Regions from separate parts of the Psychrobacillus sp. FSL H8-0484 genome, predicted to be linked through region 3. Evidence: riboswitches for the same ligand, from Rfam matches in the RefSeq annotation. Region 3 holds a riboswitch; each other region holds the start of a gene.
The links. A riboswitch is a leader RNA that binds a small molecule or an ion and turns the genes downstream of it on or off. The one in region 3 is predicted to bind S-adenosylmethionine.
Positions count from the first base shown of each region.

Region 1: linked by a shared signal. The riboswitch ahead of MHH81_RS04525 (methionine ABC transporter ATP-binding protein) and the one ahead of metA (homoserine O-acetyltransferase MetA) in region 3 are both predicted to bind S-adenosylmethionine.
Region 2: linked by a shared signal. The riboswitch ahead of MHH81_RS02665 (methionine biosynthesis PLP-dependent protein) and the one ahead of metA (homoserine O-acetyltransferase MetA) in region 3 are both predicted to bind S-adenosylmethionine.
Region 4: linked by a shared signal. The riboswitch ahead of metK (methionine adenosyltransferase) and the one ahead of metA (homoserine O-acetyltransferase MetA) in region 3 are both predicted to bind S-adenosylmethionine.

Region 1 covers NZ_JBBOSZ010000001.1:996,285-1,001,549, forward strand. The annotation lists gene MHH81_RS04520 (methionine ABC transporter permease) at 1-611, opposite strand, end outside; gene MHH81_RS04525 (methionine ABC transporter ATP-binding protein) at 601-1,626, opposite strand; SAM riboswitch class I at 1,777-1,883, opposite strand; gene MHH81_RS04530 (AzlD domain-containing protein) at 1,983-2,291, opposite strand; gene MHH81_RS04535 (AzlC family ABC transporter permease) at 2,296-3,003, opposite strand; gene MHH81_RS04540 (TVP38/TMEM64 family protein) at 3,118-3,759, shown strand; gene lepB (signal peptidase I) at 3,752-4,303, shown strand; gene addB (helicase-exonuclease AddAB subunit AddB) at 4,383-5,265, shown strand, end outside.
Region 2 covers NZ_JBBOSZ010000001.1:557,880-563,144, forward strand. The annotation lists gene metC (cystathionine beta-lyase) at 1-146, opposite strand, end outside; gene MHH81_RS02665 (methionine biosynthesis PLP-dependent protein) at 146-1,264, opposite strand; SAM riboswitch class I at 1,745-1,851, opposite strand; gene MHH81_RS02670 (hypothetical protein) at 2,157-2,654, shown strand; gene MHH81_RS02675 (hypothetical protein) at 2,832-3,485, shown strand; gene MHH81_RS02680 (hypothetical protein) at 3,555-5,096, shown strand.
Region 3 covers NZ_JBBOSZ010000001.1:1,761,945-1,767,209, reverse strand. The annotation lists gene MHH81_RS08330 (alpha/beta hydrolase) at 1-260, opposite strand, end outside; gene metA (homoserine O-acetyltransferase MetA) at 716-1,624, opposite strand; SAM riboswitch class I at 1,705-1,815, opposite strand; gene MHH81_RS08320 (VOC family protein) at 2,009-2,947, opposite strand; gene shc (squalene--hopene cyclase) at 3,400-5,265, opposite strand, start outside.
Region 4 covers NZ_JBBOSZ010000001.1:3,006,354-3,011,618, forward strand. The annotation lists gene MHH81_RS14560 (NAD-dependent malic enzyme) at 1-388, opposite strand, end outside; gene MHH81_RS14565 (alpha/beta hydrolase) at 528-1,319, opposite strand; gene MHH81_RS14570 (gamma carbonic anhydrase) at 1,429-1,941, shown strand; partial or broken gene MHH81_RS21390 (RHS repeat-associated core domain-containing protein) at 2,238-2,348, opposite strand; gene metK (methionine adenosyltransferase) at 2,453-3,649, opposite strand; SAM riboswitch class I at 3,850-3,967, opposite strand; gene pckA (phosphoenolpyruvate carboxykinase (ATP)) at 4,161-5,265, shown strand, end outside.

The sequences.
Region 1 (5,265 bases), 770 kb from region 3:
TGCACAAGAACGATTAATATGATAACCGTAACGAGCATGACACTACCGTCAAATCGCTGATATCCGTAAGTCATAGCGACATGACCTAAACCGCCACCACCGACTGTACCGGCAACCGCTGAGAAATCGATTAAACTAACTGTGATAAACGTTAGCCCTAAAATAAGTGGCCCAAGCGCTTCCGGAATTAATACAGTAAAAATGATGCGAAGGGGGCTAGCACCCATAGCTTGCGCAGCTTCGATTACCCCGGGATCAATACTTACTAAGTTGTTTTCCACTACTCGAGCGATTGAAAAACTTGCAACAATCGTCATAGGGAAGATAGCAGCTGTAGTACCGATTGTTGTACCAACAACTAATCTAGTTAACTGTGAAATAGCTACTAGGAAAATAATGAATGGAATAGGTCGAATAATATTAATTAAAATATTTAGCACTTGAAAAACAATTTTGTTTTCTAAAATATTTTTTTCTCTTGTGACAAATAGTAATAGACCAATAGTAATTCCAAGAATGGAACCGAATATGAGTGTAGCAATCACCATAATAATTGTTTCGCCAGTCGATTCTAAAATTCGTGGCCAAAATGTACTCCAATCAACTTTCATGGGGTGCCACCTCCTCCAAATTGACAATTGTCTTTAATTCTTCTAATGCGTTTTGTATAGCTTCTGTTTTACCCTCAAATGAGATAAGTAAATTTCCGAAGAGTTTTTCTTGTAGCTCTCGAATGGAACCATATACAATGTTGAAATGAACCTGATGCTTTTGAGTGACTTGGGAGAGCACGGCATTATTCGTAATTTCCCCTTTGAAAATAACTCGGTATAATTTTTTTCCGCCTTTTGAGCGCCAATCTTCTAAAATATTTTCAGAAGGTAAGTCTTGTTGTACGGATTGGATAAAACGCTGCGAAGTCGAATGCTGTGGATCTGTGAATACATCGAATACATCACCAGATTCGATAACTTCTCCGTTCTCCATTACAGCAACTTTGTGACAAATCGATTGGATAACATGCATTTCGTGCGTGATGAGCAAGATTGTTATGCCAAACTCTTTGTTTACTTTTTTTAGTAAGCGTAAAATATCTGCTGTTGTTTCAGGATCGAGTGCAGACGTCGCTTCATCACAAATAAGTACGTCTGGTGAAGTAGCTAATGCTCGTGCAATGCCGACACGTTGTTTTTGACCTCCAGATAATTGATCCGGATAATCTTTTGCTTTATCTGCTAAACCAACAAATTGTAACAGCTCTTCTACTCGTGTATTAATCACTTTTTTGGATAAACCAGCAAGCTTGAGTGGATACGCAATATTTCCTGCAACTGTACGGGAATTAAACAAGTTAAAGTTCTGAAAGATCATTCCAATGTTGCGGCGTCTCGTTCGTAAGTCTTTGGAAGATAGTGAGTTAACGTCAATGTCTTGGATTAATACGGACCCAGATGAGGGACGCTCGAGCATATTGACAAGTCGTAACAGTGTACTTTTTCCAGCTCCACTAAATCCGATAATGCCGAATATTTCTCCTTTGCTTACTTTTAGAGAAACATTCTTGACTGCATGCACCTCCCGTTTGCCAAGACGAAATGTCTTGGAAACATTTTTAAATTCAATCATGTGAAGACCTCCTGATAGTTCATCTATTCTTAACAGACAATGGTTTGCAGTCATCTACCTTTCTATCAAGAGAACAAAAAAAGCTTTCTTGATCTTATCTAAAGTTAGATAAGAAAAAGAAAGCTCTTCGAATATACGAAAAACCATCTCTTCTCATCTTTCAAGCGAAATTCGCTTGCAGGAATTGGCACAGTGTTCGAATTGAACCTGCTGCCGAAACGTCATAGGGCCTGCCCCTCGGTTTCTCTGGATAAGAAAGTGATGTGCTATTTAATTGTTGTAAGAATTGTTTTAAACTTTAAACATTTAAAACCTAGCCGTCAAGTATATTTTTAAAATAAAATAATTCTGAATTATTAAAACATAAAACTGTATAGAGCTAAAACTCCGATAGTACCTAGCACTACAACCATTACATTCTCGAAAATAAAAGCTAAAGAAAACGCAACAACTGTACCTATTATGCCAAATAGTAAATGACCTTCTTGCACATATAAAATAGCAGGAAATATTAATGCACCTAAAACTGCATAGGGAATATTTCGTAATACACCAGAAACGACTGGTGGTAATTCTTTACCCTCTAAGAAGGTGAGTGGAAAAGCTCGAGGGATATATGTAACAAGCGTCATTCCAATTAGTGTCCACCAATACCATGCACCCATTTACTTAAACTCCTTTCGGCAAACCGCGATCACGCCGTGCATAAATTATTTCGACAAAAATAGAAGATGCCAGTGTAGCGATTAAAATGGACCAACCTGTCGATAATAGATGTGACCAATAAAAAAATCCATTGACAGTTGCAGCGATTAACGCAAGCATGACAACTTTCCGATTTCCTCGCATAGAAGGGACAAGGAGACCAACGAACATAGCGTACAAAGCAATTGACATGGCCGCCTGTAAGAAAGCAGGGAGATTTGCTCCAATTACATGACCAATTGCAGTAAAAATAACCCAGCTACTATACGCGATCAATGCGACTCCAAATGCAAAGGAAGTAGCTATCTTTTCTTCCTTTTGCGTTGCAAGCACTGAAAATGATTCGTCCGTTATTCCAAAAGCATAGATTCCTTTAATCCATTTTTTCTCACTCTGCATCTTTTCATTAAGTGCAGCCGTCATTAAAAAGTGACGTATATTGACGACAAAAGTGTTTAAAACGATTAAAATAGGATCGACACCTTTTGATATTAGCGTTAAGGACATGTATTGGGCTGCTCCAGCATACACAAAAATACTCATGGCTGTAGCTTCTAGAATGGATAAACCAGATGTTTTAGCAAGTAAGCCAAATGTCAAAGCAACTGGAAAATAGCCAATTGCAATACTAACACCAGCCTTTAAACCTTGTCCAAATAATGAATTTTTCAATTAGAATTTAACCCCCTAAAAAACATAATGAACAAATTATACTATAAGAAAATAGTTTTATGTATACAATAATAGGGAATAGTATAAATATACATAGTAGTGGAGGAAAGCAACATGCCTGATTGGTTTTCATTGGAGACATTAACTAATTTAACGAATGAGTATCGTGCTCTCGGACCAATAATCGGTATCCTTCTGCCCTTCTTAGAGGCCTTTTTACCGTTTTTGCCGTTAGTGGTATTTATCGTAGCGAACGTAACCGCATACGGATTACTTTTTGGATTTCTTCTTTCTTGGATAGGATCTGTTGCAGGTGCATATACCGTATTTCTAGTCATTCGTAAATATGGACGAGCTCGAGTTCTTGGTTTTATTACGAGGCATGAAAAGATTCAAAAATTAATATTATGGGTAGAGAGGAATGGTTTCGGTCCACTATTTTTGCTTATTTGTTTTCCGTTCACTCCATCTGCGATTATTAATATTGTTGCTGGTTTGTCTAATATGAAAAAGAATACATATCTATGGACAGTTACGCTTGGGAAATTCATCATGATATCCGTCGTGAGTTTCATTGGATCTGATATTAAATCATTTGTAACGCAACCATTGCGAACGGCTATTGTTGTGCTTGTAATTGCCAATCTTTGGTTTGTCGGGAAATGGATCGAAAAACGAATTAATACAAAAGTGGAAGATGATCTTAAAAGAATTAGTAATGAAAGTAAAATTAAAAGAGGAGAAAATCTTGAGTAAAACTAAAAAAGAAGTAGTAGAATGGTTAGCAGCAATCATCATTGGGGTAGTTATCGTTACGATAGTTCGTATGTTTATTGCAACTAATTACGAAGTTGTTGGGAAATCCATGATGCCAACATTTTCTGATCATGATAAAGTGATTGTGAACAAGCTTTCACCGATCAATCGGATGGATATTATTATATTTCATGGAGCACAAAATGAAGATTATGTAAAAAGAGTGATTGGGATTCCAGGAGATACGATTAAATACGAAAACGATGAGTTATTTATTAACAATAAAAAAGTAGAAGAGCCATTTCTAGAGACGTTTGAAGCTTATAAAAATCCGGAAGAAAATTTTACGGAGGATTTTGAGTTATCCGAGGTAACTGGCAGTAAAACGGTACCTCCGAATAGGTATTTTGTATTGGGTGATAATCGTATGTCTAGTCTAGATAGTCGATATTTTCACTTTATTGAAAAAAATGAGATTATTGGTGAAGTAAAAGTGAGATATTGGCCAATTTCTAGATTTACATTTAACTTTTATTCCGAATAATTTCCCACTCTATCGTATGTTTTGTACAATAGAAGTAAGGGATTATTCGGATTTTTTTATGGAGAGGGGCTAGGTTATTTTGTCATTACGAATAGTTACTGGTCGATCTGGATCAGGAAAGACAAAGTTCATGCAAAGAGAAATAGTTAATACGCTAAAGGCGGCTCCATTAGGAGATCCGTTATTTTATATTGTTCCAGACCAAATGTCTTTTTCTAGTGAGTATGATCTTGCTGCTGGTTCAGGGCTTGAAGGGTTAATACGAGCACAGGTGACGACATTTAAGCGATTGGCTTGGCGTGTGCTACAAGAGACTGGCGGAATTGCTAAAGAAGAAATAAGTGGATTTGGGTACCGGATGCTGATCCGAAGTTTGTTGGAAGACAATAAAGAAGAGTTTAAATTATTTAAGAGAGCTGCAACCAAACGAGGATTTACAGATCAAATAGAAGTGCTATTGAAAGAGTTTAGTCGCTACTGTCTCGACAGTGCGACAATGTCCAACGCTCTAAATGATTTGCAAACAGTAAATGCACCTAAAACCTTACTCGATAAATCATCGGACATTATGATGATGCTTGATTTGATGGAACAAAAATTAGGAGCAAGCTATATTGACGGAGAAGGTTTTTTAACATTACTAGCAACGAAAATTCAAGACTCTGTACTGCTAGGAAAATCGGAAATCTATATAGATGGATTTACATCATTCACAACGAGAGAACTAGAAATTATTCTAGCGTTAATGAAAAAAGTGAAGCGAATTACTATTGCCCTTCCGATGGAGTCCTTAGCGGATTCCCTAGACGAGCAGTCCTTATTTTATCAACCAGCCAATACATGTGCTAGATTATTAGAAATGGCACAAGTAGAAACTCTGGAAGTTGAAAATATCGTTCACTTAGCAGAACAAAAGCGTTTTGCTGTAGCGGAACTTGCTCATATAGAAGAAAACTTTGATC
Region 2 (5,265 bases), 1.2 Mb from region 3:
TAAGGACCAAAACTGTCGAAATTTTCTTGATGAAAAGTAGACGATAAGTAAATCGGTACATTCACTGCACCTGTTTTTTGTTCAAAATCTCCTCGTGTCGAAGCGGTTATTAGGCTAGTTTCTAAATGTGTATTAGTGCCCTTCATTATATTTTCACTTCACTTTCTAGAGCTGTGAAAACTTGTTTCAAATCTGTCATTAAATCTTCTGCTTCCTCCACGCCAACCGAGAAGCGTAAAAGACTATTATCCACACCACGTGCATTACGTTCTTCTTCTGGAATCTCCGCGTGCGTTTGGGTAGCTGGATATGTGATGAAGCTTTCAACTCCACCAAGACTTTCGGCGAAGACGATTAATTGAAGTCCTTCTAGGAAAGGCCCAACCCACTCACTTTTTTGTAAGCGGAAGGAAAGCATACCGCCTTTTCCAGGATAAAGAACATCTTTAACTGCTGATTCGTTTTGTAGGAATTTTACAATTTTTTTTGCATTTGCGTCATGTTGTTTCATTCGTAAGTGAAGTGTCTTTAACCCTCTAATTAATAACCATGAATCAAATGGAGATAGTACTGCGCCAGCTGCATTATGATTTGCAAATAACTTTTCACTTAATTCTGCACCACTTGTCACAACAAGGCCAGCAAGCACGTCGTTATGCCCACCAATATATTTCGTACCACTATGAATGACGATGTGTGCACCTAGTTCAATAGGGCGTTGTAAGTAGGGAGTTAAAAATGTGTTATCTACAATGAGTAATAAATGATGCTGTTTAGCTAATTTTGCATATTGATGAATATCAATTTCCTGCATTAAGGGATTTGTAGGTGATTCAATAAAAATTGCTTTTGTATTTTTAGTAAGTAGCGATTCCACTTCTTCTACGGATTCGAACTTTGCATATGTAGTATGGATATTGTAGGAATTTGCGTACTGATTAAACAAGCGATACGTCCCGCCATAAAGGTCTTCTGGAGCGATTAATTCATCTCCAGAACGGAAGAGAGATAATACTAATTGAATGGCTGCCATACCGGAACTACAGGCGAAACCAGCATCTCCACCTTCCAGTTTTGCAATTCCTTCTTCTAAAATTGCTCGAGTAGGGTTTTTAGTACGTGTATAGTCATAACCTGTAGACTGACCAAGTCCGTTATGTTTATATGCGGTGGATAAATAAATCGGTGGATTAACTGCACCAGTCTTTGCATCACTGTGGTTACCTAATTGAACTAACTGTGTTTCTATACTCTTTTTAGTCAATGCTAATCATCCTCTACTATTAAAATAAGAAATCGTAAGTGCCTATTACTGCTACGAGGCGGCTCTCCAGCCAATGTAGCTACATTCTTTAGAAACGAGTAACCACACGAGTATTAGGAGGGCACTGAAAAACTCTATTACAGAATTTTTCATGATAAATATTTGATGTAACAATACTGTGTACTATAGGATTTAGCACGGCGGCGTGAGACTCCGGTGGGAAAGCGAGACAGCTGAGACCCCGCACAAAGCGTAGCGTAGGAGGCTCGGCGCTCGCCCACGGAAAGCGAACAGAGCCGTTCTAAATCCAATTAGCGGATATTTATTAGGAATTTTATTAGAACACCACTTTTTCAGTGCTCTCAGTATTAGGTGCTGGGGTCTGGATAGTTACTATGTAGAAAAGTTATACTTTCGGACCAATTAAAAAGAGGATTCTCTAATAAGAAGAGAATCCTCAATAATATACTGAAGTTAGTCCTCTTATCTTCAAGACGGTTACCGTCTATTGGAATTAGCACCACACCTATATTTGGCTGGTTGCTGAGACATCTTTGGGCCAATCCCTCCGTCTCTCTTGATAAGAAATAAATATTAAATTTTCTAAATGTTAATTTAAATCAGTTTACCATGGTAAAAATGCAAATACAAGCTGGAAATTTAAGACTTCATCTCAGATTAATAAGAGAAACCATTGCTTTCCAATTTTATTTTTTCCCTGCTTTCTTCTTATTACCTTGGTAGTAATTAAGATTTCATCTGGAATTAGTATACCTATTAGTAGGAAAAATAATGCTTGCCCAATTATCTTAAAGTAGGCATATGTCCGTTACTTGAATTACTCCAAGACATATAGATACATGGATAATACAAAAAAGGGGGTTAAAAGTAAATGGATAAAGAAATGTTGCATTCTCTAGTTAATTCCACGATTAAAGTAGATAGAGGTGGTCCAGAATCCCGTGTCGGTAAGCTACTTGCAGCAGAAGAAGATCATATTACAGTGCTTACTGCAGAGGACGGGGTTATTTATTATTATACACATCACATTAAGAGTCTAACTGTTAATGCGAAAAATGAGGTACAACTTGATCTTCAAGTTCCTGAGGATTTTGTGTTCATTCAAGCTAAAGACTATAAGAGTGTATTAAAAGCTTTACAATACAAATGGGTAAAAATTAATCGTGGTGGTCCAGAAACACTAGAGGGAATTATGGATGAAGTACATGACGATTTTATAACAATTGTGTTAAACGAAGAAGTTATTAGGATTTCCATGTTTCATATGCGTAACATCAGCTACGGGGTAAAAATTGAGAAATCCAAAGATGATGAAAATGCAAATAAAGATGATGAAAAAGCAAAAAAAGCAGAGGGAAATAAAAAATAAGAGAGAAAAATTAGATTTTTATTTATTCGTCGTTTCTGCTAGTCAGAATCGGCGAATTCTAAACATAATAATTTCGAATTTCTTGGCCTATTATGCTTAAATGGGCTTTTATCCCTTACCTAGTTATCCCTTGATACATATAGATACTAGAATAATAAAAAAGGCGGTCGGGATATTATGGAAAACGATATGATGCTATTCTTCGTTAATGAAATAGTTAAAATAGATAGGGGTGGTCCAGAATCCCGTGTCGGTAAGCTACTTGCAGTAGAAAAGGATTACATTACATTGCTTACTAAAGAGGATGGAATTATCTATTATAATAGACACCACATCAAGAGTTTAACACATAACGCTAAAAATTTAGTACAACTCGATATGGAGTTAGAGGATTTTGAGTTTATACAGGCTAAAGATTTTGCGAGTGTTTTAGAATGCTTAAGATATCGATGGGTAAAAATTAACCGCGGTGGACCTGAAATGCTAGAGGGTATAATGGATGAGGTTAATGAACATTTTGTAACCATTATATCAAACGAAGAAGTAGTTCGTTTTTCGATGTTCCATATGCGTAACGTCAGTCATAAAGCAATAGTTGGAAACCAGAAGCAACATGAAAAAGAAATTTCCAGTGATCAAACAAATAAGAACGAAAAAGGAAAAGAAGAAAAGACAAGTAATGATGAAAAAGTAAATATAGAAGAAAAGGTAAATAAGGACGTAAAAATGAATCACGAGGAAATACTAGGTAAAGAAGAAAAACCGCATCATGAGAAAAAAATAAATAAGTTGAGGGAAAGACTTACAAGAAGCATAAATGAAAATGAATAGCTAAAAGATGCGTTCGTCGCTTCTGCAGGTCAGAGCCGACGAATATTCTATGAAGGAGGCACTACCAAATTGCAAGCTCAAAACTTGGAAAAAGCATTAGACGCCCTTCAAGGTATGAAAATTACCTTGTTTCTTAGTGAAAATCAATTGGTAGAAGGAATCTTGTTAAATTTTAAACAAGATCATATTATTTTTGAAGTGGATAAAGACGTATATTATATAGCACTCAAACATATTAAGGCTATTTCAAAGAACGCAAAAGACTATCATATTTATTCTAAAGTAGTTCCTTATCTGGACAGTAATTACTTCACAAATATATTAAAAGAAATGAAATACAACTGGGTCAACGTTAATAGTTTAAGTAATCGTGCATTAATAGGGGTGCTAACCAAAATATCCAAGGATTGTATTGTCTTAATAAATGAAAAGGAAGTAACCTTTGTAAAAAAATCAAATATATCTAGTATTTATAAAGTGATCAAACAGGAAGATACTGATCAAGAAGTAGACGAAAATCAAGAAGATCAGCAGGAGCCAATTGTTGATACACCAATAGTAGTAACGAATGAAATAGAAGTGGACAAAAAGGTTGACGTAACCTTTACGGAACAAATCTCTGAAAAAGTAAAAGAAGACGGAAATTTACCGGTTGATGGAGAGGTAATAATTGCAGAACACTACGCAGCCTTACAACTGGATGAACAAGTTTTACCTAGTGAAAATGAAGAACTTTTGCTTGAAGTGATCATGAAACAGGAAGTTGCTGTTCAAGAGGTAGAAGAAAATCATCAAGAGAAGCCAATTGTTGATAAACATATAGAAGTAACTCATGAAAAAGAAATGAAAAAGAAGGTTGTAGTTCCTTTTAGAGAGCAAATCTCTGGAAAAGTAAAGGAAGACGGCGATTTAGTGGTTAATGAAGAGGTGGTAATTTCAGAATACAATGACACCTTACAAATGGATAAGCAAAGTTTACGGTGCGAAAAAGGAGATTTAGAAGGTAATAAAGGCCATACTCGCAAGGGGCAATATATCCCTAATAGTTCCAACGACAATCAACCCCCAAAACAATTCCTTCCAAACACATTTAAAAGACACAAACATGGAAATAAAAATCAAAAAAAATCCGTTAAAGTAAATCAATTTCTAGTGCATGACAGAAATACTACTGAGATGAAACAACGTTTTTCTAAACATCTCATGCATAAAAAAAAGACAACTCGTAATTTAGGTATAGAGGAGAAAAATACATTTATTAAGGAAAAACCTGAGCCCATTAAATTAATTACACCTGAAATCCCAGTTAGAAAATTAAGTCCAATGGAAGAAAATGAAATGTTAGAGCAGCAGTATTATTCTTTAATGAATCATGCAGCCAGAATGTATGATCATTCACAAAGAACAAACAAAAACAAGGTTGGGAAAGTTCAAACGAATGTCTCTAGTACTAATCCAAACAATGAGCTAGCCAATAAACGCCATATAAATGTAATACAAGTATATTTACAAGAAGAGACAATGATAGAGAAGCAGTACTATGCTTTAATGAAATATACATTTAAGAAGTACCAAGAATTAAGAGAAGAAAGAAAAGTGATAAGATCTTGATGCGAACAATTACAGTAATACGTTGAAAGCATCTGTAAATAAACGAAGCACTCCAAATGACTAATGGTGAGGCAATAGATTAGATTACTGGTACCCCCAATTAGTTACAGGGATAATTGGAGGCTTTAGCTATTAGTAATTTGGATAATAATTTAAAAGGAGAGGTAAC
Region 3 (5,265 bases):
TGAAGATCTTTGATAACTTGATCAAAAACCGTACGATGTGGCTTACCAAGCCCTTCAATTGTAAAAAATGCATATCCAGGTGGCTGGCTAATTGGCCCACGAATACTAAAAATATGACATTTCTCTTTTAAACTCGATACAAGTCCTACTAAATCATTTTCATTGCTACCCATGCCATGGATTAAAAATAGTGCAGGATATTTTTTATTTTCATCGGTCGTTTGTGGTGCACTATGAATATAAGTAAATGTTGTGTTCATGTATATCTTCCCTTCCTTTTTAATTTAACTAATCATAGCATTTTTTTCCTTTACCTAACTAATCATTTGTCTACAAGAAATAAAAGAAATCGATCACATTTTTCAATAATGGTCTAAAGGTTGTCACGAGGTCATGCTGTTGACCAACTGGCAACCTCTTTTGTCGTCTTCGCGTTGGGCTTTGTCTTCTTAGGCTCTTGTTTTGTCGCGTTCATGCTTAAGTTTGTCTCGTTCAGTGCATCATTTGTCTCATTTAGGATTATTCTTCCAGCAATAAACCTATTACACTATAAAACAGTCGAACTTCTTACATTAAATGGCTTAATGAGACCAATTCTCCCGTAATCGAGACTAAATACCATAAACCCGCAACCAATTCTAATAAAAACGAGACCATTTTCAGAATTCAAACAAATGAAAAAGAGCTACCCTTCATCGGATAGCCCCATTAACCATTATTCCCACTCATATGGTGTTGCTTGGTATACATAATAGTTCAACCAATTCGAGAATAATAAGTGTGTGTGCGAGCGCCATGAATTCGATGGTTGTTGTGTTGGATCATTTTGTGGGAAATAGTTCACCGGTAAATCTATTTCTATTCCTTTATTCACATCACGTACATATTCTTCTGCCAGTGTTGTGGCGTCATATTCTAAGTGACCGGTAATCATAATATGCTTCTCATCGTTTGAAATAATGAGGAAAACTCCGGCGTCGTCAGAAATCGAAAGGAGTTTAAGACGAGGATCAGCTTTAATTTCCTCAAAAGAAACGGATGTATATCGAGAGTGTGGCACATAGAATTGGTCATTAAAACCACGAACTAATTGGACGGTTGGATCAGACAAACGGTGACTAAACACACCAGAACATTTCTTTGGTAATTCAAATTTATCAATACCATAATGATGATATAAAGCAGCTTGTGCTCCCCAACAAATATGTAATACAGAAGTGACATTGGTTTTCGACCAATCCATTATTTCTGTTATTTCATTCCAATAATTTACCCGCTCAAATTCTAAATGCTCTATTGGGGCTCCTGTAATGATCAATCCGTCATACTTTCGATGCTTTATTTGTTCGAAGGTTGTATAAAATGTATCTAAATGTGTTTTACTCACGTTTTTCGATTCATGAGTGGCAGTTTTCATGAATGTTACATTCACTTGTAATGGTGTATTACCTAGTAACCTTAAAAGTTGTAATTCTGTTTTTTCTTTTTCGGGCATTAAGTTCAAAATGATAATATTAAGCGGACGAATGTCCTGCGCAAAAGCACGGTCCTCATCCATGATAAATATTTTTTCCTCTTTCAGTAATTCAGCAGCTGGTAATTGTTTTGGAATATTAATTGGCATAACATTCTCTCCTTTTTTTTAAATAATAAAAACCCTCTTTTCTCAAGGATAAGAAAAGAGGGTAAGTGAATCGCACTCAGTTCTTATCTTTCAAGACTTTTCAATCTTGTAGGAGGTAGCACCTTTCTGATTAACATCAGAGGTTGCTGAAGCTTCACAGGGCCATATCCCTCTGCTTCTCTTGATAAGAGTATTCGTTTATATACTGGTTTATTAATCTAGTAAATATTAGCACAATAAATATAATATTACAACAATTAAAAATAATCAAAATGGAGAAATAGACTTCTCCTAACAGCTATTCTTCTAGAAAGTTCTTTCTTTAAAACCTATTATTTTCATGTGTTGATTTCCATTGTTTTAAGTGAAAGCTCGCTCTTATTCTTATGAAAGGACTTCAAAAACAATACCATTTCCACTTGGATCTATTGTAGAAAATGACTGTTCCTGTTCATTCATTTCCACATTATTTTGAAGAAGTTGATTTTTAACTTCTTCTAAAGCTTCACTAGTCGGAAGTACGAGTGTATATTCTTTTAATCCAGTAGCATTTGCTGGTGGATGTGGATTATTTTCTCCTGCCCAAACATTTCCTGCAATATGGTGGTGATATCCCCCTACCGAAATAAAAAATGCAGAATCTAATACAATTTGCTCTTCAAATCCAATGACATCTACATAAAATTTTGTAGATGCTAGAACATTCGCTACTCTTAAATGCACATGTCCAATCGTTGTAGTAGCTGGAATGCTTCCATCTGTATCGAAGTCCGCTAATTCTGCTAGCTCTTTGAAATTTAAGGGATTACTACCACCTGGATATTTCGTCCAATCTTCTCTAGGACGGTCCGCATAAATTTCAATTCCATTGCCTTCAATATCATACAAATAAAATGCTTCGCTATATCCATGATCGCTTGCACTGTCTAAACGAGCGATAGGAATAAACCGTTCAAAATGCGTAAAGCGTGGTTCTTGCTCCAATGGACTATCCACCGTCTTTTTACTTCTTAATATATGAAATAATTTCGTAGCAAAAGCTTCCCTAGTTGGAAGTAAAAAAGCTGTATGAAAAACACCAGTACTTCTAGCTCCTTGTAATTCATTTGCCGTTTTTTCTAATTTTAAGATTGCTCTTGTTCCACCTTTTCCGGCTAAGGATGCATTTATTTCGTCTCGTTGAATTACTTGTAAGCCAACTACATCTTCATAGAAAGCTATTTGTCTTTCTAAATCCTTTACTTTTAAAACGACATGACCTACATGTGTATCTTGATGAATGACAAACGCACCTTTTTTAGTAGCAGAAAATACTTCTGACATATTATCCCCCTCGTTCCACTTATTAAGTGATGAATGCATTACTATCATATGAAATCCTCCATCTCTATATTTGGAGAGTGGTTGGAAAAAACTTCAATAATTAAAACTCGTTTCCGATAGCTTTATTAGAGCTTGAAAAAGGTCTTTTTTTATGACTATAACGTCGCTTTATGTGTCAAATTCGACTTAAAAAGAATGGAATTTTCATACCGCTTGTTCAACTAACCTGCTGCGTTAGTTCAATAAAAAAAGAGCTGCCTAAGCAACCCATGTTCTTTAACTAAAGTACCCGTTAAATGCACCAAATGATAATAAAGATACTTACTATCACATTTAGAAGCGTTTAATACATGAGCATTATATTAACCCAAGATTCATCTTCATTAAAAAAAACTGATTTATATAATTAACTATTCCGTTTACACCGTAGTATGGTTTGTCACCTTTCATACCTATTCGTTCTTGAGAGTTAAGAGGCTGTCATTCGGAAATTTTTTTTGATAATGCGAAAGGACAATAAGAGGGAAAATATATCGATAACTGTGATAATGAATATAGAAACTGCCAGCCATTCCCTGTCCTTTTGGATAAGATGTTGTCCAGTCAACTTTATCATTATTTTCTAAAATATATTTGATGCCGGATGTTATTTCCGGTGTAAGTTTGTCTTCAGCAGCAATCAGCGCATCCAATGCCCAGGCTGTGTGAGTTAACGTACTGGCTCCCAATGGAATGTACGTTTTCATTTGATCACTTTTACAAGACTCTCCCCATCCCCCATCCGAATTTTGAATATCACGAAGCCATTTGACTGATTTTAGAATTGAAGGATGGTCCGATGATATTCCTGCTGCAACAAGCCCGGTTATAGCAGCCCAAGCACCATAAATATAGCATATGCCCCATCGGCCATACCACGATCCATTCGGTTCTTGATGATCTAATAACCAATTTACACCTAACTTTATAGAGTCGTGACTCTTCTTTAAGTTAGTGAATTCCCCGAAAAATTCCAATGTTCTTCCCGTTAAATCTGCACTTGTTGGATCTGCGAGTAAATATTCAGCATCTTCAATTGGAATAATAGACAAAATGCTATTATTCACGCCTTTTTCGAATGATGGCCACCCTCCATCATCATTTTGCATTGAAAATACCCAGTCGATTCCTCTGTCCCAAGATGTATGGAACTTTGGATTTTTATAAACGGTTTTGCAGATTGACCTTAAGGCTGCAGTAGTATCATCAATATCAGGGTTCATTGTATTTACATCTGAGAAACCCCATCCCCCTGGAAGACTAGAAGGACTGTGTATGACCCAGTCCCCATATTTATCATGCTGACGTGTTAATAAAAATTGGTTTGCTTTTTTTATAACGGGATCTAATTCGGAAACGCCTGCTTCTTGCAAGGCATGACTAATTAAAGCTGTATTCCATACCGTTGCTGTGGTAAATTGCATATGAGTCTTCCCGTCAATTTGGCATTTCATAGACTTTAATCCGTTTAACGCCTGAACGATTGTGGGATGATCTTTCTTATATCCAAGGGAAAGCAATGCGAAAATTAGCAGAAATGTCGAGCTAAAGTAACTGTATAAGGTGCCATCTGGTTCAATTCGTTCTAGCATATACTGTTTTGTCTTATCTTCCGCAAGTTTCTGAATTTGTTTTGGCAAACCAATTAGATCTTCAATTCTTTTTTGAATGGATAAAAGAAAAGGATTCCATTCATTTGAGAGGACCCTTGATAAATATTCTTCATACCACCGGTTGTGGTTCAAAATATATAAATCTGAAATGTTTGGACTTTTATTTGTTTTAATTATATATTTCTTATCAGCAAGAATCATGAGTGGAGCGATATTCGCCCTTCCAAAGACGGAAAAGTCGAAAAAATTCATTGGGAATGAGTGTGGCAGTAAAACAAATTCTGTCGGGATAGTAAAAATTTTTTCCCATGAAAATTGTCCAGTTACTGCCAGCATTATCTTTGTTAGTAAACTACTTTTGTCTATTCCCCCATTTGTTAAAATAAACTGCCTCGCTGCTTGCATTCGTGCATCATCATGAGAACAATAGCCGGAATATAGAAGGGCGTAATAAGCTTCAATCGTGGCAGCTACATTCCCGTCAGCTTCTTCATCATAAAACAGCTTCCAAGCCCCACTTTCTTGTTGTTCGCTTAAAATCCGATCTACTAGTTCCTTTATTAATTCTTCATCATCAATCGTCATTGAACGCAATAAAATAATCATATAGGCATCCGTTGTAATTCCTGTTTCAAAAGGATAATCCCAAGTTCCTACCTCAGATTG
Region 4 (5,265 bases), 1.2 Mb from region 3:
CTTTTTCAGGATTGTCTACAATATCCAAACAAACACTTGCAACACCAGGTGTGTAAATTCGTTGTAAATCTCCTAGTGAGCGAACATCTAATCTACTCTTCATAGCTATTTTACCACCTTCATGTGCTTTCAACACATCATCAGTGACCGCATGAATCTTTACTCCATTTTCAATAGCTTGAATATTAGTAATAACTTCATCCAATTGATTTTTAGATTTACATGTGATTGTAATATCTCGAATAGTTGTTAATGCTCCACTTTTTAAAGTAGTAATGTCCCCAATATCTCCTTCAGCCATCCCAATTGCAGTAGCAACTTTAGCAAAGTTACCAGGCTTAGAAGGTGTTTCTACTATTATATTACGAATGATATGTTGGTTTTCCATGTCAAATCTCCTTAATTTTTCTCTATTTACATCATTGAATTATAACATAAAAGAATCTTCATTCGAAAAGAATGAAGATTCTTTTATGTTTTGAAAATAGTAATTTCTCTCTCCTTCATTTTACACTTAAAATGAGTTATTAAACAATATATCCAATAGATCTTAGGACATTATTGATAAACGAATGTGAGTAAGCAAAAATTTCTTCTCTTTCAGGTTCTTGATATAAATCATGGAAACAATTTTTCCACTCTTTAAATTGATATTCTGAAAGCTCTTGCTGTTTCAACCAACTTGCTGAAGCTTTTGTGTCCGTAACTTTGTCTCTTTCGCCAGTCATTAATAATAAAGGAACATTGGGTATGGAATTCGTAGATTGAACTACCGTTTTCATAAGATGTTGGAGTTCTTTATACCAATCATTTGTTATAAGTGTACGATAAGAATAATCATCTACAAATTGTTGATACACTTCATAGTTTCTTGTTAAATCATTTAACTGTATATCATGCTTAATTTTTTGCTGAACCGATAATTTTGCTAAAGTATTTGTCCATTTAGACGGCATTTTTTGCAATTGCAACCATGGCGAAGTCAGAATAACTCCTGCGTACTCTATTTCTAATTTGCGCAAAACTTTTACTAACAATGTGGCACCGAGGCCATGTCCTAGTAGGAATATTGGAAGATCATAAGCTACCGCAACTTGAAGAGCTTGTTTTATGTACTCTTTATACTGTTCAAAGGTTTCATCATGAAGGACTTTAGCTTTGTTAAGCTCACCGTGACCAGGTAAATCACCCATGACAATGTGGTAATTGGAACTTCTTAGTTTTTCAATGAGCCAAGCATATCTTCTATGATGCTCATATGCACTATGAACAATGACTATGACGGCTTTTGGTTTTTCTTCTGTTTCCCATTTCCACATGCACATCACACCTCTTTTCTATCACTCTATACTCTGTATAATTTGTTTCTTTCCAACTGTTTGTTTGATACCATTAATTATATTCTATTTTATAAGGAGCGTGTATATCTTGATTTATCCATATAAAGACAAAAAACCAACAATTGATGAATCAGTGTTTATAGCTGATTATGTCACAATAACAGGTGATGTGACAATCGGACCAGAGTCTACAATTTGGTTTAATACGGTAATTAGAGGTGACGTTGCTCCTACTATTATTGGACGAAAAGTGAGCATACAAGATTTAAGTTGCCTTCATCAAAGTCCAAATAAATCACTTATTATAGAAGATGAAGTGACCATTGGACATCAAGTTACTTTACATAGTTGTATTGTTCGAAAGGGTGCCTTAGTCGGGATGGGTTCGATCATATTAGACGGCGCAGAAATAGGAGAAGGAGCATTCATCGGAGCAGGGAGTCTTGTACCTCCTGGAAAGAAAATTCCACCTAATTCCCTTGCTATGGGGAGCCCAGCGAAAGTTGTACGAGAATTAACGGATGCTGATAAAGAAGATGTACAACGTATTATTCGTGAGTATGTAGAAAAAGGGCAGTATTATAAATCGTTACAGGGATAAAAAAAGAGCAAGCGCCCTTTAAGAACAAAACCTATTTTCTTTCATTTCCGGAGGGCTTTGAACAGACTTGTTGCCATATTATTACCGTTTGATTTTTGTGAGAGGCTGTTCGTGACTGACGTCACGAACAGCCTCTTTTTTCTTCTCGGTAATCTTATGGCATTTGTCCGTCTGTCGCACTCCTACAACTTTCGAAAATAGGTTAATGCCTTTTTGGATAAAAAGAAGAGACTCTTTCCTATTCCTATTGCAAGCTCCCGAAGATGCAATTTCCGCTTCATCTACTTTTAATACATTCCCCATGCATCGTATTCATAAGTCGCTATCTTCTCACCGTTTTGATCGGTTAAAGCAATGACACTTCCGTGCGCGTTGTAATGGTAGAAGAAGGTTTGAGCGTCTTTTTTTTATAAGAGTAACTGCCATTTACCGAAAGTTATATTCCATGAGAAAACTATACCAAAAAAGCGATACTTCCCTATATTTCTCAAGGAAAGTATCGCTTTTTTAATTATAGACCAGCTTTTTCTTTTAAAGCTTCTGCTCTATCTGTTTTTTCCCATGGTGCGTCGATGTCTGTACGACCGAAGTGACCATAAGCTGCAGTTTGTTTGTAAATTGGGCGACGTAAGTCTAGCATTTTAATAATTCCTGCTGGACGAAGGTCAAATAGTTCACGAATATGCGCTACTAATTGTGCCTCTTCTACTTTCCCAGTTCCAAATGTATCTACAGCAATAGATACAGGTTGTGCTACACCAATTGCATATGCTAATTGTACTTCGCAACGATCTGCAATTCCAGCCGCCACAATATTTTTGGCAACATAGCGAGCAGCATATGCAGCAGAACGGTCCACTTTCGTTGGATCTTTACCTGAGAATGCACCACCGCCGTGACGAGCGTATCCACCATAAGTATCTACGATGATTTTACGACCTGTTAAACCAGCATCTCCTTGAGGTCCACCAATTACAAATCGGCCAGTTGGATTGATAAAGTATTTTGTATTTTCATCGATTAAATGAGCAGGAACAATAGGTTTGATTACTACTTCTTTTAAATCTTTTTGAATTTGCTCTAGCGTTATTTCTGGATGATGTTGTGTAGAAATAACAATCGTATCAATACGAACTGGATTATTATTCTCATCATATTCCACTGTTACTTGCGTTTTACCATCTGGGCGTAAATAATCTAATGTTTCATCTTTACGCACTTCTGCTAAACGACGTGCCAGTTTATGCGCTAAGCTAATTGGAAGCGGCATAAGTTCTGGTGTTTCATTACAAGCATAACCAAACATTAGACCTTGGTCACCTGCACCGATTGCTTCAATGTCTGAATCCGTCATAGATCCTTCACGAGCTTCTAAAGCTTGGTCAACACCCATTGCAATGTCAGCAGACTGCTCATCAATTGAAGTTAAAACTGCTGAAGTTTCAGAGTCAAAACCATATTTTGCACGAGTATATCCAATTTCTTTAATAGTAGAACGAACCACTTTAGGGATGTCTACATAAGTAGAAGTTGTGATTTCTCCTGCAACTAATACAAGACCAGTAGTAACGCTTGTTTCACAAGCAACACGTGCATTTGGATCTTCCGTTAAAATTGCATCTAAAATAGCATCAGAAATTTGATCACAGATTTTATCTGGATGCCCTTCTGTTACTGATTCCGATGTAAATAATCGACGTTGTGTCATAGATTGTTCCTCCTATATCCTGCGAGATTTCTCTCAAGAATTGATACGGTACTCATTCCCATGTCAAGCCATTTCAATTAGATTAAACTTGAAGCCGTTTCGGACTTGGCACACAAGGATAAAGGGCGATGTTAAATAAAAAAACCTCCCGCTCACGCAAAAATACATGAGGAAAGGATTAATATCATAAGCACCTTTCACTCTTATCAATCAAGGGATTTCACCTTGTCTCAGGTTGGGCACCTTTGTAATGAAATTGCTAATTACAGGTTGCCGGGTTTCATAGGGCCTGACCCCTCCACCAGCTCGGGATAAGAGTATCCGTTCAATTTACCATCATACGTACTTAGTAAGTAGAAGTCAAGCGTTATTTTGAAAAGTTTTCACATATGCAAAAAATATTCAATTCATTAGTGTAGACTAATTAGTTAAATGTGTTATACTATTTCACATATCAATGAAAAATCCTCTAAACAAGAGGCAATAATTAAAAAAAGGATGGTAAGACAACATGAATTCAATCGATACTGTGAGTGAACTGAACGAATTGTTAGCTGGTAACAACATTAGCGTTCAATTATCAGTACCACAACTTGTAGAAAAGGCAACATCTAGAGGAGAAGCAGTTTTAACTTCTACTGGAGCGGTAAAAGCAGAGACAGGTAAATACACAGGTCGTTCTCCACAAGATAAATATATTGTTGAAGAAGCTATCTCCAAAGATAAAATCGATTGGGGTTCAGTAAACCAACCTATCTCCTCTGAAATTTTCGAAGCATTATATATTAAAGTGACAGAGTATTTAAAGGAACAAGATGAATTATTTGTATTTAAAGGATTTGCTGGTGCAGACAAAGCATCCCGTCTAAGCATTCAAGTAATCAATGAATATGCATGGCACAATTTATTTGCACATCAATTATTCATCCGCCCTTCATCAGAGGAGCTTTCATCTCACGAAGCGGATTTTACAGTTATAAGTGCTCCTAACTTTAAAGCAGACCCTGCAGTTGATGGAACTAAATCAGAAACCTTCATCATCGTATCTATGGAAAAACGTGTTGTTCTAATTGGTGGTACAGAATATGCTGGAGAAATGAAAAAATCTATTTTCTCTATTATGAACTATTTATTACCAGAACAAAACATTTTACCAATGCACTGTTCAGCAAATGTTGGGGAAGAAGGCGATGTAGCTTTATTCTTCGGTCTGTCTGGAACAGGTAAAACAACACTTTCTGCTGATGCTGGACGACAATTAATCGGAGATGACGAGCATGGTTGGTCAGATAATGGTGTATTTAATATAGAAGGTGGATGCTATGCAAAATGTATCGACCTAACTCGTGAAAATGAGCCACAAATCTATGACGCGATTACATTCGGTACTGTTTTAGAGAACGTAGTAGTTGATGCAGAAACTCGCATTGCAATCTATGCGGATAACTCTTTAACTGAAAACACACGTGCAGCATACCCAATCCAAAATATCGAAAACATTGTAGATCCTTCTGTAGCAGGTCACCCTAACACAATTGTTTTCTTAACTGCTGATGCATTTGGCGTACTGCCTCCAATCAGTAAATTAACGAAAGAACAAGCGATGTACCACTTTT